One region of the Streptomyces sp. NPDC056738 genome, then DNA from elsewhere that is predicted to be linked to it. Evidence: riboswitches for the same ligand, from Rfam matches in the RefSeq annotation. Region 1 holds a riboswitch; each other region holds the start of a gene.

Evidence for each region. Region 1 has a riboswitch for cobalamin ahead of ACFRIC_RS22155 ((2Fe-2S) ferredoxin domain-containing protein). Riboswitches for the same ligand answer to the same signal wherever they lie in the genome.
Region 2: linked by a shared signal. The riboswitch ahead of metE (5-methyltetrahydropteroyltriglutamate--homocysteine S-methyltransferase) and the one ahead of ACFRIC_RS22155 ((2Fe-2S) ferredoxin domain-containing protein) in region 1 are both predicted to bind cobalamin.
Region 3: linked by a shared signal. The riboswitch ahead of ACFRIC_RS20360 (ribonucleoside-diphosphate reductase subunit alpha) and the one ahead of ACFRIC_RS22155 ((2Fe-2S) ferredoxin domain-containing protein) in region 1 are both predicted to bind cobalamin.
Region 4: linked by a shared signal. The riboswitch ahead of ACFRIC_RS02825 (CbtB-domain containing protein) and the one ahead of ACFRIC_RS22155 ((2Fe-2S) ferredoxin domain-containing protein) in region 1 are both predicted to bind cobalamin.

What each region holds. Positions count from the first base shown of each region.
Region 1 covers NZ_JBHTZF010000008.1:127,063-132,908, reverse strand. Annotated here, with positions in the region: gene allB (allantoinase AllB) at 1-957, shown strand, start outside; gene alc (allantoicase) at 1,006-2,130, shown strand; gene ACFRIC_RS22160 (3-oxoacyl-ACP reductase family protein) at 2,255-3,031, opposite strand; cobalamin riboswitch at 3,129-3,254, shown strand; gene ACFRIC_RS22155 ((2Fe-2S) ferredoxin domain-containing protein) at 3,339-3,713, shown strand; gene ACFRIC_RS22150 (tachylectin-related carbohydrate-binding protein) at 3,977-5,266, shown strand; gene ACFRIC_RS22145 (hypothetical protein) at 5,492-5,692, opposite strand.
Region 2 covers NZ_JBHTZF010000001.1:480,613-486,458, reverse strand. Annotated here, with positions in the region: gene ACFRIC_RS01955 (MFS transporter) at 6-1,244, opposite strand; gene metE (5-methyltetrahydropteroyltriglutamate--homocysteine S-methyltransferase) at 1,494-3,812, opposite strand; cobalamin riboswitch at 3,979-4,221, opposite strand; gene ACFRIC_RS01945 (3-hydroxybutyryl-CoA dehydrogenase) at 4,401-5,276, opposite strand; gene aceB (malate synthase A) at 5,273-5,846, opposite strand, start outside.
Region 3 covers NZ_JBHTZF010000007.1:221,397-227,242, forward strand. Annotated here, with positions in the region: gene mctP (monocarboxylate uptake permease MctP) at 1-1,166, shown strand, start outside; gene ACFRIC_RS20355 (GNAT family N-acetyltransferase) at 1,281-1,799, shown strand; cobalamin riboswitch at 1,852-2,001, shown strand; gene ACFRIC_RS20360 (ribonucleoside-diphosphate reductase subunit alpha) at 2,133-4,514, shown strand; gene ACFRIC_RS20365 (ribonucleotide-diphosphate reductase subunit beta) at 4,514-5,527, shown strand.
Region 4 covers NZ_JBHTZF010000001.1:692,356-698,201, forward strand. Annotated here, with positions in the region: gene meaB (methylmalonyl Co-A mutase-associated GTPase MeaB) at 1-486, shown strand, start outside; gene ACFRIC_RS02815 (hypothetical protein) at 895-1,749, shown strand; gene ACFRIC_RS02820 (CbtA family protein) at 1,834-2,592, opposite strand; gene ACFRIC_RS02825 (CbtB-domain containing protein) at 2,613-2,834, opposite strand; cobalamin riboswitch at 2,875-3,020, opposite strand; gene ACFRIC_RS02830 (enoyl-CoA hydratase/isomerase family protein) at 3,081-4,211, opposite strand; gene ACFRIC_RS02835 (CHAT domain-containing protein) at 4,879-5,846, shown strand, end outside.

The sequences.
Region 1 (5,846 bases):
GGCGCGCTGCCCGGCAACGTCAAGGACCTCCAACCCCTGCACGACGCCGGTGTGTTCGGGTTCAAGGCGTTCCTGTCGCCGTCCGGCGTGGAGGAGTTCCCCGAACTCGACCAGGAGCAGCTCGCCCGGTCCCTCGCCGAGATCGCCGGCTTCGGCGGACTGCTGATCGTGCACGCCGAGGACCCGCACCATCTCGCCGCCGCCCCGCAGAAGGGCGGCCGCAGGTACGCCGACTTCCTCGCCTCGCGCCCCCGGGACGCCGAGGACACCGCAATCGAGAGCCTCGTCGCACAGGCCAGGCGTCTCGACGCGCGGGTGCACGTGCTGCACCTGTCGTCGAGCGACGCGCTCCCGCTGATCGCAGCGGCCAAGGCCGACGGCGTCCGGCTCACGGTGGAGACCTGCCCGCACTACCTCACCCTGACCGCCGAGGAAGTCCCTGACGGCGCCAGCGAGTTCAAGTGCTGCCCGCCGATCCGCGAGGCCGCCAACCAGGACCTGCTGTGGCGGGCGCTGGCCGACGGCACGATCGACTGCGTGGTCACCGACCACTCCCCGTCGACCGCCGACCTCAAGACGGACGACTTCGCGACCGCGTGGGGCGGCATCTCCGGCCTTCAGTTGAGCCTGGCCGCCGTCTGGACCGAGGCCCGCGGGCGCGGCCACGGCCTGGAGGACGTGGTCCGCTGGATGTCCTCCCGCACGGCCGAACTGGTCGGCCTGGGCGGCAGCAAGGGCGCCATCGCGGCGGGACACGACGCCGACTTCGCGGTGTTCGCCCCCGACGAGACCTTCACCGTCGACCCCGCCGCGCTCCAGCACCGCAACCGCGTGACGGCGTACGCGGGCAGGACCCTCGCCGGCGTCGTGAAGTCGACCTGGCTGCGCGGCCAACGCGTCTTCGCCGACGGCGAGTTCACCGATCCGAAGGGTCACCTGCTGACCCGTACGAACTGATTCCCCCGCCCCGTGGCGGCCGACTCGCGAAAGGAACCCCTGATCACCGTGACGGCGACCCAGAGCTTCACCGGAGACGCGAACCCCTACGGAGGCGGTGACCCGTACGCGGACTACCGCACCACCGACTTCCCCTTCACCCGGTACGCCAACCTGGCGGACCGGCAGCTCGGCGCGGGCGTCGTCGCCGCCAACGACGAGTTCTTCGCCCAGCGCGAGAACCTTCTCGTCGCCGGGGCCGCCGAGTTCGACCCCGAGCACTTCGGCCACAAGGGCAAGGTCATGGACGGCTGGGAGACCCGGCGGCGCCGCGGCGCCTCCGCCGAGCACCCGTGGCCGACCGCCGAGGACCACGACTGGGCCCTGGTACGGCTCGGTGCCCCCGGGGTGATCCGCGGGATCGTCGTCGACACCGCCCACTTCCGCGGCAACTATCCGCAGGCGGTGTCGGTCGAGGGCGCCTCCGTGCCCGGTTCGCCCTCCCCCGAGGAACTCCTGGCGGACGAGGTGAAGTGGACGACTCTGGTACCGCGCACGCCGGTCGGCGGTCACGCGGCCAACGGATTCACCGTCTCGGTCGAACAGCGCTTCACCCACCTGCGGGTCAACCAGCACCCCGACGGGGGCATCGCCCGGCTGCGCGTGTACGGCGAGGTCGTGCCCGACCCGCGCTGGCTGTCCGCCCTCGGCACGTTCGACGTGGTCGCCCTGGAGAACGGCGGACAGGTCGAGGACGCCTCCGACCTCTTCTACTCACCCGCCACCAACACCATCCAGCCCGGCCGTTCGCGCAAGATGGACGACGGCTGGGAGACCCGCAGGCGACGCGACGACGGCAACGACTGGATCCGCTACCGGCTCGTCGCCCGGTCCGAGATCCGCGCCTTCGAGATCGACACGGCGTACCTGAAGGGCAACAGCGCCGGCTGGGCCTCGGTCTCGGTGCGCGACGGCGACGGCCCGGACGCGGGGGAGTGGACCGAGATCCTGCCCCGCACCCGCCTCCAGCCCGACACCAACCACCGCTTCACCCTCGCCGCACCCGCCGTCGCCACGCACGCGCGCGTGGACATCTTCCCGGACGGCGGCATCTCCCGCCTGCGCCTCTTCGGCTCCCTGACGGAGGAGGGCGCGTCCCGCCTGACGGCACGCCACCAGGAACTGGGCGGCTGAGCGGCCCGGTTCGGCCCGCAGCCGGGCACACCACGGGGGACTCCGCTCCTCCGGAAGGGGCTCCCCCTTCCGGAGGAGCGGGCTCAGCGCATGCCGGGGCCGCCCCCGATCGGATCCTCGCTCGTCATGCCGCGTGTCCGCCGTCCACCGCGAACTCCGCCCCCGTGACGTATCCCGCCTCGCTCCCCGCCAGGTACGCGACGAGCGACGCGACCTCGTCGGCGGTGCCGAAGCGGCCCACGGCGGTCAGCGCGCTCTGGCCCGGCGCGTACGGGCCGTCCGCCGGGTTCATGTCGGTGTCGACGGGACCGGGATGGACGATGTTGGCGGTGATCCCGCGGCCGCCGAGCTCCCGCGCCAGCGCCTTGGTCAGGCCGACCAGCGCGGACTTGCTCATCGCGTAGAGCGTCCCTCCCGGACCGGGCACGCGCTTGGCCATGCAACTGCCGATCGTGACGATCCGCCCGCCGTCCCCGAGATGCGGCGCGGCCGACCGGGAGGCCAGGAAGACGCCCCGGACGTTCACGTCGAGCACCCGGTCCACGTCCGCCGGGGTCAGGGACTCCAGCGGACCCAGGACCCCCACCCCCGCGTTGTTGACGAGGACGTCGAGCCGCCCGAACTCCGCGACGACCCGGTCCGCGACCGTGCCGGACTCCGTCGCGTCGGAGGCGTCCGCGCGCAGGGCCAACCCCCTGCGCCCGAGCGCCTCGACACCCCGTACGACGTCCTCCGCGGCCTCCTTGCCGCTCACATAGGTGATGGCCACGTCCGCGCCCTCGCGGGCCAGCCGCAATGCCGTCGCGGCCCCGATGCCCCGGCTCCCGCCGGTCACGAGGGCCACCTTGCCGTCCATGTCTCGCTGAGAGGTCTGAGAGGTCTGAAGGGTCTGAGAAGTCATGAACCCATCCCAGCCGCCGCGGCCGCGGGACGCTGGCGGCGAACGGACACCGACATCGGCGGATGACATGATGACCGGCGACATAGGGCGACGGCGGAACGAGGAAGCCGGTGTGAATCCGGCGCGGTCCCGCCACTGTGACCGGTGAGCGCGCTCCGGCATGCCACTGCCCCGACCGGGGTGGGAAGGCGGAGCGCTCGGGGATCCGGGAGCCAGGAGACTCACGCGGTCGCCTCCTCGATCGACACCGGGGCGGATCTCCCCGGGAGGGGAGTGGTGCGCTGTGCCCAAGACGCCGGCGGAAGAGATGTCGGGGGAGTCCGCGGCGGTGCGCGGACCCGTGCCGTGCCGGGTCGTCGTGTGCCGGGACTGCTGCTGCGGCAGTCCCAAAGTGACCGGGGTGGACCACGCCGCACAGACCGCGCGGCTGCGCGCCGAGGTACCGGTGCGCGTCTCCGAGTGCCTCGACGTGTGCGACCAGGCCAACGTCGTCGTCGTACAGCCGTCCGCGGCGGGCCGGGCGGCCGGCGCGCGGCCCGTCTGGCTCGGACTCGTCAACGACCCCGAAGCGACCGAGGACATCGTGACCTGGGTACGCGCCGGCGGTCCGGGCGTCGCTCCGCCGCCGGACATCCTCGACCTGTACACCTTCACCCCGCCGGGGCGCCCGGCCGACTCCTGAGCCTGCGCACGCAGGGGCCGGCCGACCCGCCCCGGGGCGCCGAATGCGACGCCCCGGGGCATTTTGACGCCGTGTCAGGACGCAACGGGCCAAGGCCGTTTGCGTCCAGTCGATCTCTCTTCCACCCCGCCTGACCTGCGGCGAAAGTAGTTCTTGCCACCGGGCGACCCGCCCGGGACGACCTCCACGGCTGCACCTGCAGGGCAGCCGGGCGGTCGGTGACGTGCCTTCGCCCGTACGACTTCCACGCCGCAGGAGAGATCATGAAGTTCAGCCACGCCGTCCGCCGTACCACCGCAGCCGTCGCCGCCGTCGGCGCGATGTCCCTCGGCATGGTGGCCACCACCGCCGGCGCAGCACACGCCGTCGCGTCCTGCTCCGGGGACGTGTCGATGTACGGCACGCTCTCGGACGGCCGGCTGACGTACACGCAGATCGCGCCGGACACCGGCAACCGCGTCAAGACGCTCATCGGCCCGAACCTCGGCTTCACGCCCAAGGCGATGGCGACGCTCAACTTCAACACGGTCCTGGTCACGTCGACCACCGGCGACCTCTACCGCGTCGACATCCAGACCAACAACACCTCCCTCGGGGTCGCGGGAGTCGTCAAGATCTGGGACGGCGGCTGGACCTTCGACAAGATGGTCTACGACGGAGCCGGCCACCTCTACGGGACCGTCGACGGCCAGCTCCACCAGTACGTCGTCTCCCAGCCCAAGCCGGCGGGCTCGGAGCACATAGGCCAGCACGTCGTGATCGACACCGGCTTCGTCCTCAAGACGCTCGCCGCCGCGGGCGACGACCGCATCGTCGCCTCGACCGCCGACGGCCGGCTGCTCAGCTACAAGATCAACGGAGTGGACGACTGGGACCTCTCCGTCCTCAAGGCGAGCGGGTGGTCGGCGGTCGACTCGCTCTCCTCGCCGGGCGGCGGCCTCTACTACGGCCGCACCAACGGCGGCATGTACTGGTACTCCGACGCCGACCCGACCGACGGTGACGGCGGCGACATCACGTACCACTCCGACGACCCGGTGGACGCCTCCGGCTGGACCCAGAGCCTGTTGTCGGCCTACGCCAACAACTGCGCCTACGTGCCGGCGGCGCCGCCGAAGTCCGTCCAGGGCGGCACCATCTACCGCAGCGAGGTCATGGACCGGGCCAAGAACTGGTACAACCGCAACGTCCAGTACGACCAGGGCGCCTCCGCCGTGGACGTCGACGGCGACCACTCCTACCGCACCGACTGCTCCGGCTTCGTCTCCATGGCCTGGCACCTCACCACCTCGCTGACGACCGAGACGCTGCCCAGCGCGAGCACGCAGATCAGCAAGACCGCCCTCCTGCCCGGCGACGCGCTGAACGACTACTCCGAGCACGCCGTCATCTTCGCGGGCTGGAAGAACCAGGACGCGGGCACCTTCTACTACTACTCCGAGAGCAGCCCGGCCACGGACATGAACTACTCGACCGCGAACATCAACAGCGGTGACATCAGCGGCCACCCGGCCTCGGACTACGTCGCCCTGCGCTACAAGAAGATTGCCTGACACCCCACTTGACGCCTCGAAGGCCCCGCCGATCCCCGGCGGGGCCTTCGAGGCGTTCGCGCGCCCTGGGAGACGTCTGCCCTGCTCCGGCCCACGCCGAAAAGGGCGGTGCCCCTCGCCACGAGGGGGCACCGCCCTTTTCGGACTGGCGGACTGGCGGACTGGCGGACTGACGGGCCGACGGGCCGCGGCAGCGGCGAGCCGCAGCCGTACGCGGCGGGCGGGCTACTGCCAGCCGGCGTCCGTCGGAGCGACCTGCCAGCCGGCGTCTGCCGGAGCGACCTGCCAGCCGGCGTCGGAGGCGAGAACGGAGGAGGCCGGAACCGCGTCCGCCGTGGACCGGTGCGTGACCACCGGCGCGGCGAGAGCCGCGGCGACGACGAGGGAGGTGACCGCGGCGGCCTTGGCGATGCGGGTACGAAGCATGGCTGTTTCCGTTCCTTCCGGGACGAGATGCGGTGTCCGGCCTGGTGTCGCGCCCCGCGGTGGCGCTCTCCTCGGCCGGTGACTCATAGGTTCGTCGCAGCTCAGGCCAGAGGAAAGGGTTCACGGATGGACGGAAGCGGCCTTGGACCGATGC
Region 2 (5,846 bases), on a different contig from region 1:
GACCCCTAGGCTGCTTGTGCCTCCTGCTTCAGGGGACCGGTCGTCGTCTGCCCGGCACGCTGACGGCGTAGCGCCCAGCGAACCGCGGGTGGTGCTGCCAGACCTGTCAGCGCGAACAGGGCTCCCACGACGTACCAGCCGGGGCGCCCCCAGGTGATGCACAGCGAGATGAGCAACGCCGGACCGAGCCCCTCGGCCAGGCCCATGCCCAGACCGAACACGCCCAGGTACTGGCCGGTGGCGTGCCGCGGGGCGAGGGCGAAGGACACCTCGAAGGCGGCGGCGGAATGCCAGAGTTCGCCGACGGTGTGGATCACCACGGCGGTGAGGAGCACGCTCGCGGCGGCCCACCCGGGGATGCCGGCGGACAGGGATATCAGTGAGCAGGAGACGAGGAAGGCGACGCCCGCACGGCGGTAGGCGTGTCCGCCGGCGGTGGGGGAGTCGACGTTGCGGCTGGCGCGCACCTGGAGCGCGACGACCATGAGGGTGCCGGTGAGCATGGTCCCCGAGATGAGCCAGTGCGGGGCTGTGGTGGCGCCGACCAGCCAGAGAGGGATGGCCACGGTGAGGACTTTGAACTGGACGGCCATGATGCCGTCGAGTGCCGTGAGCAGCAGGTAGGGGTGGTCTCTGAGGGCGATCCAGCGGGGACCGCCGGTGGCGGCGAGGGGGGTGACCGGCGGCAGCGCGACGAGCAGCGCCGCGGAGACCGCGAAGGCGATCGCGTTGCCGATGACCATGAGCTGATAGGCCGTGAGCGTGGCGGCCTGGACGGCCAGCCCCGCTCCCACGGCACCGAGGGAGACGCCGACGTTCGTCACGGCGCGGAGATAGGCGCGGAACTCCTGCGGCCGGTTCCCTCCGTAGTGCCTGATGAGGGGACCGTGGGCGGCTTTCCCGGCCGCTTTGGCTCCGGCGGCCGTGGTGATCGCGAGAAGGAACGACCAGAAGCCGTCCACCAGCACGAAGCCGGCCGTGGCCAGTGCCTGCACCACCAGGGTGGCGATGTAGACGCCGCGTGCTCCGTATCGGTCCGCCAGATGACCGACCGCGACGCCCAGGGCGAGGGCGGCAAGTCCGGCCGCGCCGAGTCCGAGTCCCACCTGGCCGGCCGGGAGATGAACCGCCTCCGTGAAGTACAGAACCCCGGCGGTCAGGTACAGGCCGCTGCCGACGGTGTAGACGAAGTTCGAGGCGGCGAGGACGCGTTGTGGTCCGGTGCTCGGCAGTAGACGGGGCATGGCGGGGCTCCCTGTCGCGAACAGGCGGTAAGGATTCCGACAGCTTGTTGCATATTACGTGCAAGTGCAAGAGAGTGGCGTTACTGAGCGGCGCGTGAGGGGGCGAGTCCTGTCGTATCCATGGCATCGGTCGGTGCTGGGCGCACGGTCGGACACCAGGTGACTTGGTGAGAGCCGGCGCGGTCTCGACCCGGGGCCGGGGGAGGAGGCGGTGTGGCTGCTTCCTCCCCCGGCCGATGGGGCCTCTGGCTAGCGGGCGGAGAGTTCCTCGCGAACCTCGCGGGCGGCGGCGACCAGGTTCTCCAGAGAGGCGCGGGTCTCCGGCCAACCGCGGGTCTTCAGGCCGCAGTCGGGGTTGACCCACAACCGCTCGGCGGGAATGGCCTCGAGCCCGGTCCGCAGGAGCGCGGCGGCCTCCTGCGCACTGGGTACCCGCGGCGAGTGGATGTCGTACACGCCGGGCCCGGCCTCACGCGGATAGCCGTGCGCGGCGAGCTCGCGCGCGACCTGCATGTGCGAGCGGGCGGCTTCGAGGCTGATGACGTCGGCGTCGAGGTCGTCGATGGCCTGGACGATGTCCCCGAACTCGGCGTAGCACATGTGGGTGTGGATCTGGGTGTCCGGCCGTACGCCTCCGGTGGTCAGCCGGAACGCCTCGGTCGCCCACGCGAGGTACGCTGGGCGGTCGGCGGCCCGCAGTGGCAGCGTCTCGCGCAAGGCGGGCTCGTCCACCTGGATCACCGAAGTCCCGGCCGTCTCCAGGTCGTCGACCTCGTCCCGCAGGGCGAGGGCGACCTGTCGGGCGGTGTCGCCGAGGGGCTGGTCGTCGCGGACGAAGGACCAGGCGAGCATGGTGACCGGGCCGGTGAGCATGCCCTTCACCGGCCGGGAGGTGAGCGACTGGGCGTACGTCGTCCAGCGCACGGTCATCGGTCCGGGGCGGGAGATGTCCCCGGCCAGGATCGGCGGACGGACGTAGCGAGTTCCGTAGGACTGCACCCAACCGTGCCGCGTGGCCAGGTATCCCGTCATCTGCTCGGCGAAGTACTGGACCATGTCGTTGCGTTCGGGCTCGCCGTGCACCAGGACGTCCAGGCCGGTCTTCTCCTGGAAGGCGATGACCTCCTGGATCTCGGCCCGGATGCGCTCCTCGTAGCCTGCCGCGTCGATGCGTCCCGTCCGCAGGTCGGCGCGGGCGGTGCGCAGTTCGCCGGTCTGCGGGAAGGAGCCGATCGTGGTGGTCGGCAGCAGGGGAAGGCCGAGACGGGCTCGTTGAGCCGGTGCCCGCCGGGCATAGGGCTGTGAGCGGCGGCCGTCGGCGTCCGTGACGGCCGTGATGCGGGCCCGGACGGCGGGGTCGTGTGTGATCGGTGAGTTCACGCGCGAGGCCAAGTCGGCGCGGTTCGCGGCGAGTTCGCCCGCGATCGCGTCGGTGCCGAGGCGCAGGCCCTGGGCGAGGGTGGCGATCTCGGTGGACTTCTGGCGGGCGAAGGCGAGCCAGCGCAGGATCTGGGGGTCGATGTCCTGCTCGGCGGTCGTGTCGAGCGGGACGTGGAGGAGGGAACACGACGCCGACACGTCGACCTGGTCGGCGAGACCCAGCAGGGTGCCGAGGGTGGCGAGGGACTTGGCCAGGTCGTTGATCCAGATGTTGCGGCCGTTCACGACACCCGCGATGAGTCGCTTGCCGGGCAGACCGCCCACGGCCGCGAGGGCCTCGAGGTTGGCCGCCGCGGCGTCGGTGAAGTCCAGGGCGAGCCCGTCGACGGGGGCCTTGGCCAGCACCGGCAGGGCCTCGCCGAGCCGGTCGAGGTACGAGGCGACCAGGAGTTTGGGCCGGTCGGTCAGGCTGCCGAGCGCGTGGTAGGCGTGGGCGGCGGCGTCCAGTTCGGCCCGGGTGCGGTCCTGAACGAGGGCGGGCTCGTCCAACTGGACCCACTCGGCTCCGGCCGCGCGCAGGTCGGCGAGGACCTCGGCGTACACCGGCAGCAGGCGGTCCAGCAGCGTGAGCGGTTCGAAGTCCGCGGGCACGCCCGGGGCGGGTTTGGCGAGCAGCAGGTAGGTGACCGGCCCGACCAGGACCGGACGGGCGTCCAGTCCGAGGGCGAGCGCTTCCTTCAGGTGGGCGACCTGCCGGGTGGAGTCGGCCGTGAAGACCACGTCAGGGCCCAACTCGGGCACCAGATAGTGGTAGTTGGTGTCGAACCACTTGGTCATCTCCAGCGGTGCGACATCCTGCGTACCGCGCGCCATGGCGAAGTAGCCCTCCAGGGCGTCCGCCTCCAGGGCGGCCCGATGGCGGGCGGGGATCGCGCCGACCATGACGGTGGTGTCGAGGACGTGGTCGTAGTACGAGAAGTCGCCGGTCGGGACCTCGTCGACACCGGCTTCGGTGAGCCGGCGCCAGTTCGCGGCGCGGAGGTCGGCGGCGGCGCGGTGGAGGGCGTCGGCGGTGACGCGGCCCTTCCAGTAGCCCTCGATCGCCTTCTTCAGTTCCCGGTCGGGTCCCTGGCGGGGGTAGCCGTACACGGTGGCCCGTGCTGCCGCGGTCGCGGACTTCGCTGTCACGGAAATCTCCTTCGCGAGATATCTCCCTGGGATCCCGGTGACGGGACGCGAGCGCGAAGGGGTGACGGACCGGGCGGAACCGACCTCGCGCGGCACGGCGCGATCTTCCGTCCGATATGTACGCCGACCCGCCCACGAGGTCACCGGGACATCCGCGCACGAGTCCTTTCGCGCGCGGGCAACGGGCAGGTCTTCGGACTCACGGGCACGTCTCCTCGTACACACTTCGTACGAGCGATACGAGACACCTACTGGCCGTCGCTTCCCAGGCCCGGTTCGTCGGACCCAGTGCGTATGACGGCGGTCGTTCCCGCTCACCGCTGCGGGGCAGTCCCGGATTCCCACCGGGTTCCCTCTTACGACGCATCCCGCCTGGCGGACGGGGCGAACCAGCTGCACCGCCCACCCTAGGGCAATCCGCCCGCGCGGCCGACCCCGTCCGGCATTCGGATGGTGACGGGGACACGGGCGCGGTGACGACGGGAAGCGCCGCCCCCACGCTTCCCGTCGCCCTCCCCCCGTGAGGCGTCCGCCGGCTCCCTCGGTCGGCAGTGCGGTCCGGCCCTCGGCCCGGTCGGGGCAGGATGTTCAGGCTGTCGCCTGGCCGTAGGTGTGGAATCCCCGTCCGGTCTTCCGGCCCAGCAGTCCCGCCTCGACCATGCGCTGGAGCAGCGGGGGCGGGGCGTAGAGGGGTTCCCTGAACTCGTCGTAGAGCGATTCCGCGATCGAGGCGACGGTGTCCAGGCCGATCAGGTCCGCGAGCTTGAGCGGGCCCATCGGATGGGCGCAGCCCAGCTCCATGCCGGTGTCGATGTCGGCCGCCGTGGCGAAGCCCGACTCCGCCATCCGGACGGCCGCCAGTACGTACGGGATCAGCAGGGCGTTGACGACGAAGCCGGCTCGGTCCCGTGAGCGGATCACCGTCTTGCCGAGCGTGCCCGTGGCGAAGTCCTCCACCGCGGTCACGGTCTCCGGCGAGGTGTGCAGCGAGGCCACGACCTCCACCAGCGGCAGCACCGGCACCGGGTTGAAGAAGTGCAGTCCCACCACGCGGTCGGCACGGCTCGTGGCCATCCCGAGCCGCATCACCGGCAAGGAGGAGGTGTTCGTCGCGAACACCGCACCCGGATCCTCGACGGTCTTGTCGAGGGCGGCGAACACCTCGGTCTTGGCGTCGGCGTTCTCGATGACCGCCTCGACGACGAGCTGCCGGTCGGCCAGGTCGTCCAGAGTGCCCGTGAAGACGATGCGGGCGAGGGCGTCCCGCGCTGCCTGTGGCTCCAACTTGCCTCGGCGTACGGCCCGTTCGAGAGAGGAGGCCACTCGTTCGCGGGCTGCGCGGGCGGCTGTCGCGTCGGCTTCGCAGACCACCGTGTCCAGTCCGGCCCGCGCGCAGACCTCGGCGATGCCCGCGCCCATCCGGCCGCCCCCGACCACGCCCACGCGCCGGAAGCCGGCGCTCACGATCGGGGCTCCGCGTGCCGCACGAGGTGCCCGGAGTAGGCGTCCGGGGTGAAGAAGAGAGGCAACTCGCCGCTGAGGGCGGTGCGTTCGAAGAGTGCGCGCACGGCGTCGAGGTCCGCCCACGGGTACTCGGATCCGAGCGCGGCGAGTTCCTCGTCGAGGATGTCGACCACGCCCAGCCGGTCGATCACCCGGTGTCGCAGCCACTGCCAGATCTGCACGCGGGCGATCTCGGCGGTCGCCGCGTCCTCCATGAGGCCGTACAGGGCGACCGCTCCCTGACCCCGCATCCAGGCGGCGAAGTACCGCAACGCGACAGCGATGTTGGTGCGCACGCCCTCCGGCGTGGGCGGTCCGGTGATCCGGCGCACCGACAGCAGGTCCGCGGCCCGGACGTCCACGTCGTCCCGCGTCCGGTCGGTCTGGTCGGGCCGGTCCCCCAGGACACCGTCGAACACCTCACGGCACACCGGGACGAGCCCGGGATGGGCGACCCAGGACCCGTCGAACCCGTCCTCCGCCTCGCGCTCCTTGTCCAGCCGTACCGTGGCGAGCGCCGCCTCGTGGGTG
Region 3 (5,846 bases), on a different contig from region 1:
TCGGCATCCAGGCCGTCCTGGACGTGATGGGCGTGGGCGGCGGCGACAGCACCAACTGGTTCGTCAAGGACCTGCCGCTGCTCATCGCCTTCGGCGTGCTGGCCGCGTACACCTACTCCTCGGGGCTGCGGGCACCCGCGCTGATCGCGTTCGTGAAGGACACCCTGATCTACATCGTGATCGCGGTGGCGATCATCTACATCCCGATCAAGCTGGGCGGCTTCGACGAGATCTTCAAGGCGGCGGGCGCCAAGTACACGGCCGCGGGCGCCGGCGGGGTCGTCCCCGCCGAGGCGGGCCAGTGGACGTACGCCACCCTCGCGCTCGGCTCGGCGCTGGCCCTGTTCATGTATCCGCACTCGGTCACCGCGACGCTGTCCGGCCGCAGCCGGGAGGTGATCCGCCGCAACACCACGATCCTGCCGCTGTACTCGCTGATGCTGGGCCTGCTCGCCCTGCTCGGGTTCATGGCGATCGCGGCGGGCGTGAAGGTCACCAACGGCCAGCTCGCCATCCCCCAGCTCTTCGAGAACATGTTCCCCGACTGGTTCGCGGGCGTCGCCTTCGCCGCCATCGGCATCGGCGCGCTCGTCCCGGCGGCCATCATGTCGATCGCTGCCGCGAATCTCTTCACCCGCAACATCTACAAGGACTTCTTCAACCCGGCCGCGACCCCGCGCCAGGAGACCCGGGTCTCCAAGCTGGTCTCGCTGCTGGTGAAGGTGGGCGCGCTGGTCTTCGTCCTGACCATGGACAAGACCGTCGCGATCAACTTCCAGTTGCTGGGCGGCATCTGGATCCTGCAGACCTTCCCGTCGCTGGTCGGCGGTCTGTTCACCCGCTGGTTCCACCGCTGGGCGCTGCTGGGCGGCTGGGCGGTCGGGATGCTCTACGGCACGATCGCCGCCTACGGCGTGGCCTCCCCGACGCAGAAGCACTTCGGCGGCAGTTCGAAGGAGATCCCCGGCATCGGGGAGATCGGCTACATCGGTCTGACGGCGTTCGTCCTGAACGTGGCCGTGGCCGTCGTCCTGACCTTCGTCCTCAGGGCGCTCAAGGCCCCGGAGGGCGTGGACGAGACCTCGCCCGGGGACTACACGGCCGACTCCGGCGATCCGGGCGTCGAGACGGAACTCCCGCCGGCCACGGCGGACGCGACCCACTAGGCGAGCTCCGGGACGGGACCGGCCCACCGGCCGGTGCCGGGACAGTCGTGAACGACGGGCCACCGGTGAAAAACCGGCGGCCCGTCGCCGTGCCGGTCGGGCACACTCGCCCGCATGGACATCGTCATCCGGCCGGCGCGGCCCGAGGAGTACCCCGTCATCGGCGAGATCGCGGCCCGGGCCTATCTCGGGGACGGGCTGCTCGACTTCGGGGAGAGCGACGCGTACCTCACGAGGCTGCGGGACGTCGCGGGGCGCGCGGCCGTCGCCGAGGTGCTGGTGGCCGCCGAGGGGGACCGGGTGCTCGGCAGTGTCACGTTCGCGGCGGACGGCAGCCCCATGGCCGACTCGGCGCACGAGGGGGAGGCCGAGATCCGGATGCTGGCGGTCGCGCGGGAGGCGCGCGGCCGGGGCGCGGGCGAGGCCCTCGTGCGCGCCTGCGTGGCGCGGGCACGGGCCCTGGAGGGCTGCGCGCGCCTCGTGCTGTCCACCCAGCGCACGATGCACAGCGCCCACCGGCTCTACGAGCGCATCGGCTTCACCCGCACTCCGGAGCGCGACTGGAACCCCTTCCCGGAGCTCGACGACATCCGGCTGCTCACTTACGAGTTGACGCTCCAGCACGCTCCGTAGCGCTCTCGGACATCGAGCGGACACAACATGTGGGGGTAGTCCCGAAGCCCGGCACAAGATGTATGCTCATGGTCGCTGTCGCCGCAGGGGAATCCGGTGCGAATCCGGAACTGTCCCGCAACGGTGTACTTGTGCGTGTTCGCGTCTGCGTGTGCCCGTACTCGCGTCAGTCCGAGGACCTGCCGACAGCGCGCCCCGGCCGACCGGCCCGGGTGCCGACGACGTCCGGGCCTCGCGGAATGGGCCGGTGGACGCGGAGCGCTGCTGCCCGAAAGCGCTCCCGTGTGCCCCGTGCCCCCCGTAAGGCCCCGTGCCGAGCGAGGAGAGCCCCACGTGACCATCGCGCCAGCCGATCCGGCTTCAGTGACCGCGCAGCAGGCCCCGGTGGAGACCGACGGTCCCGGGACCGCGCTGCTGCGGACCCTGACGGATCTGACCGCCGACCTCCCCGACGCCGACCCCGGCCGGGTCGCCGCGGCGGCGCTGCGCGGCCGGTCCGCCCGCGCCGACGAGGCCGAGCTGCGCGAACTGGCCACCGAGGCGGCCGCGGGTCTCATCTCCGAGGACCCCGCCTACTCCCGGCTGGCCGCCCGGCTGCTCGCGATCACCATCGCCGCCGAGGCCGCCTCCCAGGGCGTCACCACCTTCTCCGAGTCGGTCGCCGTCGGCCACCACGAGGGCCTGATCGCCGACCGTACGGCCGCGTTCGTGCGGCTGCACACGGACCGCCTCGACGCGCTGATCGACGCCGAGGGCGACGACCGGTTCGGCTACTTCGGGCTGCGCACGCTGCACAGCCGCTATCTGCTCCGGCACCCGATCACCCGCAAGGTCGTCGAGAGGCCCCAGCACTTCATGCTGCGGGTGGCCTCCGGTCTCGCGGAGGACGACACCGTCCGCTCCGTGGAGGAAGTCGCCGCGCTCTACCGGCTCATGAGCCGCCTCGACTACCTCCCCTCCTCCCCCACGCTCTTCAACTCCGGTACGCGGCACCCCCAGATGTCGTCCTGCTACCTCCTCGACTCGCCGCTGGACGAGCTGGACTCCATCTACGACCGCTACCACCAGGTGGCGCGGCTGTCGAAGCACGCGGGCGGCATCGGACTGTCCTACTCCCGCATCCGCAGCCGCGGTTCGCTGATCCGCGGCACCAACGGGCACTCCAACGGCATCGTCCCGTTCCTGAAGACGCTCGACGCCTCGGTCGCCGCGGTGAACCAGGGCGGCCGGCGCAAGGGAGCGGCCGCGGTCTACCTGGAGACCTGGCACTCCGACATCGAGGAGTTCCTGGAGCTGCGCGACAACACCGGTGAGGACGCCCGGCGTACGCACAACCTGAACCTCGCGCACTGGATCCCGGACGAGTTCATGCGCCGGGTGAACGAGGACGGCGTCTGGTCGCTGTTCTCCCCCGCCGACGTGCCGGAACTGGTCGACCTGTGGGGCGACGAGTTCGACGCGGCCTACCGCAAGGCCGAGGAGGCCGGGCTCGCCCGGAAGACCATCCCGGCCCGCGACCTCTACGGCCGCATGATGCGCACCCTCGCGCAGACCGGCAACGGCTGGATGACCTTCAAGGACGCCGCCAACCGGACCGCCAACCAGACGGCGGAGCCGGGCCACACGGTCCACTCCTCGAACCTGTGCACCGAGATCCTGGAGGTCACGGACGACGGGGAGACGGCGGTCTGCAACCTGGGCTCGGTCAACCTCGGCGCGTTCGTGACCGGCGGTGACATCGACTGGGAGCGGCTCGACGAGACCGTGCGCACCGCGGTGACCTTCCTCGACCGCGTGGTGGACATCAACTTCTACCCCACCGAGCAGGCGGGCCGCTCCAACGCCAAGTGGCGTCCGGTCGGTCTCGGCGCGATGGGCCTGCAGGACGTCTTCTTCAAGCTGCGGATCCCGTTCGACTCGCCCGAGGCCCGCGCGCTGTCCACCCGGATCGCCGAGCGGATCATGCTCGCCTCGTACGAGGCCTCCGCGGACCTCGCCGAGCGCAACGGACCGCTCCCGGCCTGGGAGAAGACCCGTACCGCCCGCGGCGTGCTGCACCCGGACCACTTCGACGTCGAGCTGAACTGGCCGGAGCGCTGGGCGGCCCTGCGGCAGCGGATCGCGGAGGTCGGCATGCGCAACTCGCTGCTGCTCGCCATCGCTCCGACCGCCACCATCGCCTCGATCGCGGGCGTGTACGAGTGCATCGAGCCGCAGGTGTCGAACCTGTTCAAGCGCGAGACGCTCTCCGGCGAGTTCCTCCAGGTCAACTCCTATCTGGTGGACGAGCTGAAGAAGCTGGGCGTGTGGGACGCGCAGACCCGTGAGGCGCTGCGCGAGTCCAGCGGCTCGGTGCAGGGCTTCACCTGGGTCCCGCAGGACGTCCGCGACCTGTACCGCACGGCGTGGGAGATCCCGCAGCGCGGCCTGATCGACATGGCGGCGGCCCGGACCCCGTTCCTGGACCAGGCCCAGTCGCTGAACCTGTTCCTGGAGACGCCGACCATCGGCAAGCTCTCCTCGATGTACTCCTACGCCTGGAAGTCGGGCCTGAAGACGACGTACTACCTGCGGTCCCGGCCCGCGACGCGCATCGCCCGCGCGGCCCAGGCCCAGGCGCGGCCCGAGACCACGATCCCCGTCCAGCAGGCGGCCGACCCCGACGCCGTCGCCTGCTCCCTTGAGAACCCCGAGTCCTGCGAGGCCTGCCAGTAATGAGCTCAACCGAGAAGAATCTGCTCGACCCGGGCTTCGAACTCACCCTGCGTCCCATGCGCTACCCGGACTTCTACGAGCGCTACCGGGACGCGATCAAGAACACCTGGACCGTCGAGGAGGTCGACCTCCACTCGGACGTCGCCGACCTCGCGAAGCTGACGCCGGGTGAGCAGCACATGATCGGCCGGCTGGTCGCGTTCTTCGCGACGGGCGACTCGATCGTGGCGAACAACCTGGTGCTGACGCTGTACAAGCACATCAACTCCCCCGAGGCGCGGCTGTACCTGAGCCGTCAGCTCTTCGAGGAGGCCGTGCACGTCCAGTTCTATCTGACGCTGCTCGACACCTACCTGCCCGACCCCGAGGACCGCTCGGCGGCCTTCGACGCGGTCGAGAACATCCCCTCCATCCGCGAGAAGGCGCAGTTCTGCTTCAAGTGGATGGACTCGGTGGAGAAGCTGGAGCGGCTGGAGACCAAGGCGGACCGCCGGCGCTTCCTGCTGAACCTGATCTGCTTCGCCGCGTGCATCGAGGGGCTCTTCTTCTACGGGGCCTTCGCGTACGTGTACTGGTTCCGCAGCCGGGGTCTGCTGCACGGCCTGGCGACCGGCACCAACTGGGTGTTCCGCGACGAGACGATGCACATGAGCTTCGCCTTCGAGGTGGTCGACACCGTCCGCAAGGAGGAGCCGGACCTCTTCGACGACCTGCTCCAGGAGCAGGTGACGGACATGCTGCGCGAGGCCGTCGAGGCGGAGCTGCAGTTCGGCCGTGACCTGTGCGGCGAGGGCCTGCCGGGCATGAACACCGAGTCGATGCGGCAGTACCTGGAGTGCGTGGCGGACCAGCGCCTCCAGCGGCTGGGCTTCGCGCCGGTGTACGGCTCCGAGAACCCGTTCTCCTTCATGGAGCTCCAGGGTGTCCAGGAGCTGACCAACTTCTTCGAGCGCCGGCCGTCCGCGTACCAGGTCGCGGTGGAGGGCAGCGTCGACTTCGACGAGGACTTCTGATCGCCGGGGAGCTCTGATCGTCGGGACGTTCTGACCTTCGAGGAGTTCTGGCCTTCGAGGAGTTCTGGCCTTCGGGGAGTTCTGACCGTTCGTCACTGATGAGAGCCGGGCCGCCTGTTGCGGCCCGGCTTTCGTCACGTACTGCCCCCGCACCTCCAATCGCCGTGCCAATCCCCGTCCATGGAGCGGCAAAGTTCTTCCGGCACGGCTGTTCGCGCGTCTCTCCCCCCGGTTACGTTCTGGCCGTCCCGTCACGCCACGCACCGCGGCACACCGGGACGACTGATTTGGCATGCCCATGACGCACCTCTCCCTGCTC
Region 4 (5,846 bases), on a different contig from region 1:
TCCTTCCTCCTGCTGACGCTGGCACGTACCGGGGACCAGTTGCAGGGCATCAAGAAGGGTGTCCTGGAGCTGGCGGACGTGATCGCCGTCAACAAGGCGGACGGCCCGCACCAGCGGGACGCGCAGTCGGCGGCACGTGAACTGGCGGGCGCGCTGCGGCTGATGCACGGCAAGGACGCCGTCTGGACGCCGCCGGTGCTGAGTTGCAGCGCCCGTGAGTCGGCCGGTCTGGACACTGTCTGGGACCGCCTGGAGCAGCACCGGACGCTGCTCGACTCGACCGGCCGCCTCGCCGAGAAGCGCCGTGACCAGCAGGTGGACTGGACCTGGACGATGGTCCGGGACGAACTGCTCGGCCGCCTGCACGCCGATCGGGCCGTACGGGAGGTGGCCCCCGACCTCGAACGCCAGGTCCGGGAGGGCGAGTTGACGGCCACGCTCGCGGCGGAGCGCATTCTCAAGGTGTTCGGCGGCGAAAGCCGCTGAGTCGGACGGCGGTGGCGGGGCAGGTCGGAGCCCGGCCACCGCTCGAAGCCGCGTGCGCGGGCCGACCGCAGCGGTGTCGGTCGGCCGCGCGCACGGTCCACAACCAGCCCTGTCCATGCGGGCGTTGCGGCGGTCCGGCCATGAACACGGCACGCGTGGCCACCGTACACAGGAGCACCGGAAACCTTCCGGTGCTCCCGCTCTTGGGCCCTCCTGTGCTCCCCACGGGTCTTCGAGCCGGGCGGGCGTCGCTACCGAGCGAGGTACAGATGGTGCCGAGAACCAGAGTGGGATCACCGCGGGCGCGGTACGTCAATACGCCTGCCGCGCACGTTCAGGACGCGTTCAGGTCGACCTTGTCAAGGTTCGACCGAGATCGAATCCCCCACACACCGCAGGAGCACCCCTTTGACGACGAAATCGGTGATGAAGAAGCTGCCCGAGGTGACGCTGGCCTTCTGGATCATGAAGATCGCCGCGACGACCCTGGGTGAGACGGCGGGTGATCTGTTCGCCCAGACCCTCAAGCTCGGCTACTTCGTGACCACGATCGTGCTGTTCCTGCTCTTCGTCGTGACGCTGGTCGTCCAGCTCAGGTCCCGCCGGTACAACCCGTTCTTCTACTGGACCGTGATCCTGTCGACCAGCATGGCCGGCACCACGATGTCGGACTTCATGAACCGCGATGCCAGCGCCAAGTACCTCTCGGGCGGCGCCTCCTCGCTCGGCTGGGGCCCACAGGGCCTCGGTCTGGGCTACCCCGAGGGAGCGGCGATCCTCGTCTCGCTCCTCCTGGCGATCTTCCTCGCCTGGAAACTGAGCGGGATGACCTTTCAGATCCGGGACATCGTCACCTTCCGCGGCGAGGCTCTGTTCTGGTCGGCGATCCTCGTCTCCAACACCCTCGGTACGTCGATGGGGGACTTCCTCTCCGACAGCTCCGGCCTCGGCTACCTGGGCGGGGCGCTGCTCGTCACCGGCGTACTGGCGGTGCTCGTCGCGCTGATGAAGGTGCCGACGGTGTCGAACGCCCTGCTGTTCTGGATCGCCTTCGTCCTCACCCGGCCGCTGGGCGCCACCGCGGGCGACTTCCTCACCAAACCGCTCGCCAAGGGAGGTCTCGACCTGGGCACCGCGGGCTCGTCGGCCGTGCTGCTCGCCGTCCTGCTCGGCCTCATGGCCTACGCACAGGTCCGGGAACGCCGAGACGCCGGGCCCGGCCCGGAGGCGGAGGCGCTCCGGCAGGAAGCCGGCCGTCGATGAGACCGGCCTCGGGCATGTCTCCAGGGCCCTGACGCGAGAGAGCCCCTCGGAACATCCGAGGGGCTCTCTCGCATTCCGGACCGGTCAGCTCGCGGCCGGGACCGAGTGCCCGGAAGGTACCTTCGCGGGCTTGGGGTTGAGCATGCGTTCGGCCAACTCGCCGAAGGCCAGGCCGAATCCGCCCCACAGGACGGTCTGGATGGCCAGGGCGGAGAGCCTGAAGCGCCACAGCAGCGTGGCCGGGAAGTCCGTGGGGACCTCGTTGACGGCGGGCAGGAACGCGTAGGCCAGGCCGATCACCACGGCGAACGCGGCCACCGCGACGACGGTGGCGTACCAGGCGCCCAGAGCGGGAGCCAGGCGCTTGCCGAGGATGGTGGCGGCGACGGCCAGCAGCACGCTGAGGACCATCATCAGGAAGTACAGGGCGGTCCGCTTGCCGATGGTGTCGGGGTCGCCGACCGACGGCGGGTTGGCCGGGTACTTCAGGAACGGCACGACGTACACGGCGAGGAGCGCGGTCCCGGACAGCAGGAGCGCGGTCGCGCGCGGGCCGAAGCGGCCCACACGGCCGAGGGCGAAGCAGTAGGCGAGCGCCGCGATGCCGCCGAAGGAGACGCCGTAGACCAGGACACCGGTGGCCAGGCCCGCGGTGGACTGGAGGCTGCGGGAGACGAGTTCGACCTCGTGCCCGTGCGCGTGGGAGTGCGCCTCCTCGAAGCCGATGGCGCTGTCGACGCTCGGTTCACCGAGCAAGTAGGCGACGACCAGGGCCAGTACACCGGCCGCGAGGCCTGCGAGCATGCCGCGTACGAGGAGGTTTCTTACCGTTGCGGAGTTCATGACGAGTGCTCTTCCTCGCGTCAGTGGCAGGGGAAGCCGAGCAGGTGGCGGGCGTCGTGCACCCACTCGTGGACGTCCTCGCCGGAGACGACGGAGGTGGCGCCCTGTTCGGCGCCGACGAAGTACAGCAGGACCAGCATCAGGATGCCGAAGAAGGCCGCCCAGGGGACGATCGCGCCGATCGGCAGCTTGGCGGGGAGAGCGGGGGTGGTGGCTGTCGGCGGAGCGACGGTCTGCGCCATGGCAGGACCTCCTCGGGAGTTCGCGTCCCATCTCGGTGGTGCACAGGATGCCGCCTACGGGTCTGACTCACGAGGTCCCGGCGTGGCCGGGACGGCTCGTTCACAGTGGCGCGACCGTGCCGGATTTGCACCGGCTTCCGTCTTGACGTCATCGATATCGGACCGACCGTACCGCGTGGCGCGTACCTGGCCAAGACCGCGCCGACCGGGGTGATCTTCCTCTCGTCCCAGGTGACACGCCCGTCCTCAGCCTTCTTCCGCCCCCGCACCCGTGCCGGACTCGCCCTCGGACAGCCCGAGTTCACGCTCGCCCAGCGGCGTGAAGAAGCGCTCGACGTCGGCGTCGGTGACCTCGGCGAGTGTGGCCGGGAACCAGCGCGGCCGGCGGTCCTTGTCGATGATCTGGGCCCGGACGCCCTCCACCAGGTCGGGGGCGGACAGGGCGGCACAGGAGACGCGGTACTCCTGGTCGAGAACACGCTCCAGCGATCCGAGCCGCCGGGCGCGGCGCAGGGAGGCCAGCGTGACCTTCAGAGCGGTGGGCGAGTTGCCGAGCAGGATCTCCGCCGTCTCCTTCGCGGCCGGGTCGTCGGTCGCGAGCAGCCGCCGGACGATCTCCTCGACCGAGCCGGCGTCGTAGCAGGCGTCGATCCACCCGCGCCGCTCGGCGAGTTCGGCCGGCGGGGCGGGCCGGGCGTGAGCGGCCACGGCCTCGGCCACGGGCCGGTCGGCGAGGTCGGACACGAACCCCTGGAGCGAGGAGGCCGGCAGGAAGTGGTCGGCGAGGCCGCACAGCAGCGCGTCCCCGGCGCCGATCGAGGCGCCCGTCAGGGCGAGATGGGTGCCGAGTTCGCCCGGGGCGAGGGCGAGCAGACGGGTGCCGCCGACGTCGGGGACGAAACCGATGCCGGTCTCGGGCATGGCCACGCGCGAGCGCTCGGTGACGATCCGCACGCCGCCGTGGGCGGAGATCCCGACGCCGCCGCCCATGACGATGCCGTCCATGACCGCCACGTACGGCTTGGGGTAGCGGGCAATGCGGGCGTTGAGGTGGTACTCGTCGCGCCAGAAGGCGGCCGACGCGGTGCCGTCCGCGTCGCGCGCGTCGTCGTGGACGACCCGGATGTCGCCGCCCGCGCACAGGCCGCGCTCCCCGGCCCCGGTGATGACGACGGTCTCGACGGCGGGGTCGTGTTCCCAGGCGGTGAGCGCCCGGTCGATCCGCCGCACCATCGCGTGGTTCAGGGCGTTCAGCGCCCTGGGCCGGTTGAGGGTGATGCGGCCGACGCGTCCTTCGGTGCGCAGCAGGACGGATTCCTCCACGCCGGAAGCCTGGGGGCCGGACGCCTCGGGGCCGGATGCCTGGGAGCCGCTCATCCGAACGCCTGCGCAGGGCGACGGGTCACGATGACGCGCATGATCTCGGTGGTTCCTTCCACGTCCCGGCCGCGCGGGTCACCACGGCCTCCGAACCACCGTACCCACCACACCCGTCCCGCGATCGAACGGCCCGCGCGGTCAGTTCCTCCGGCCTGGCTGCGGCGAGGACACGGATCACACGTCCACCGGGAGCCTGCGGAGCGAGGTGTCACCGCCGTCCGGGACGCGGCCCCTCGGCACCGGAAGGACGACACCAGGGCGCCGGCGACTTCGGCCCCCGCCCCGGCCACCGGGCTGACGGCGGTGGGGTGCGTCGGCGCCGGGCGGGGCGCAACCGCTCGAGCACGTCTCGCCTCCAGGCCGCCAACTGCCCCAACTACCCCAGTTTCACGACCCGTTCGACCGTCCCAGGCCCTGTCGTGGAACCGATCAGGTGTACCCAGGCGCAACCGAGCGTGGCTCTGGTCCAGGTGGGGAATGGTTGGCTGCGTGGGCGGGGTACCGGCGTGGTGTGCGATCACGGAGCACCCATCGAGGCTGGAAACGATCACCGATGGGAGGGTCGGCGGGGTCTGGCCGAGGGGCCTGCCCGGCGTGGCTCGGGCTGCAGGGAGTCCGGTGTGGAAGCCGCCGCCGATTGCCCGTGCACGGGTGAGCCGAGGGGATGCTGCTGATGATTGACCCAGGTCTGGCCGCGCGGGCACGGCATCTGCTCGCCCATCACCCGCAGCGACTCTCCGATGACGAGTTCCTCGCCGAAGCCACAACGCTCCACGACCTTGTAGAGGACCCTCCTACCGAGCAGCCGGCCCACGAGGCGGTCTTGTTGCGACGCCGGATGACGCAGATCTGGTCACGGTCCGAGCAGACCGCGATGCCACCCGTTGAGTTCCGGTATGGACTCTTTCGTGCGGGGCACCTCGACGAGCCCGGGCCGTTCCGGCAGTTGAGGGGGCACCTCTACTGCGCGACGGTCAAGTTCCATCGCGCGCTGAGCGGGGAGCGGCGGTGCCTGCAGTCGGCCGAGATGCACTGCCGGGATGCCCTCCTGATCGGGGGCCAGAACAGCGCGCAGCGGCACCCGAGCTGGACCGAGGCCGGGGACGAGAGCAGGATGACGCTCGCAGCCATCCTGTGCTGCCTCTACGAGCAGGACCGTGAGCTCCTGGCCGCCGGCGGACCGACGGCCCAGCGCATCCGCGCCTACGTCGACGAGGCGATCGCACAGACCGAGCAGCCGCCGGCCATGCCCCAGATGATCCACTCGTGGCGTGCCGTGCGTGGGCGCGCGCTGGTGTACCGCTGGTCCGACGCCGACCCCGCAGTCCGTGATGCTGCCGACATCGAAGGGGGGATCTCACTGCTGGAATCCGCTGCGGCCCAGCCGGGCCATGAGGGGCTCGGGAGCCAGAAGCTGCTTGCGGATGCCCTCATCGAGCGCCGCGGCCACGACGACCTGGTGCGGGCCATCAAGATGCTTTCCGCGTGGATCCACCAGGTACCAGCGGAAATGGCGCCTGCGGCGGAGCAGAGCCTCGCCCAAGCCCGTATGTTGCTCAGCGGCGACGATCAGCTCTTCGACGCGTCATACAGGGATGCCCTCGCAACCGGTCGGCTGCGCATCGCGTGGGA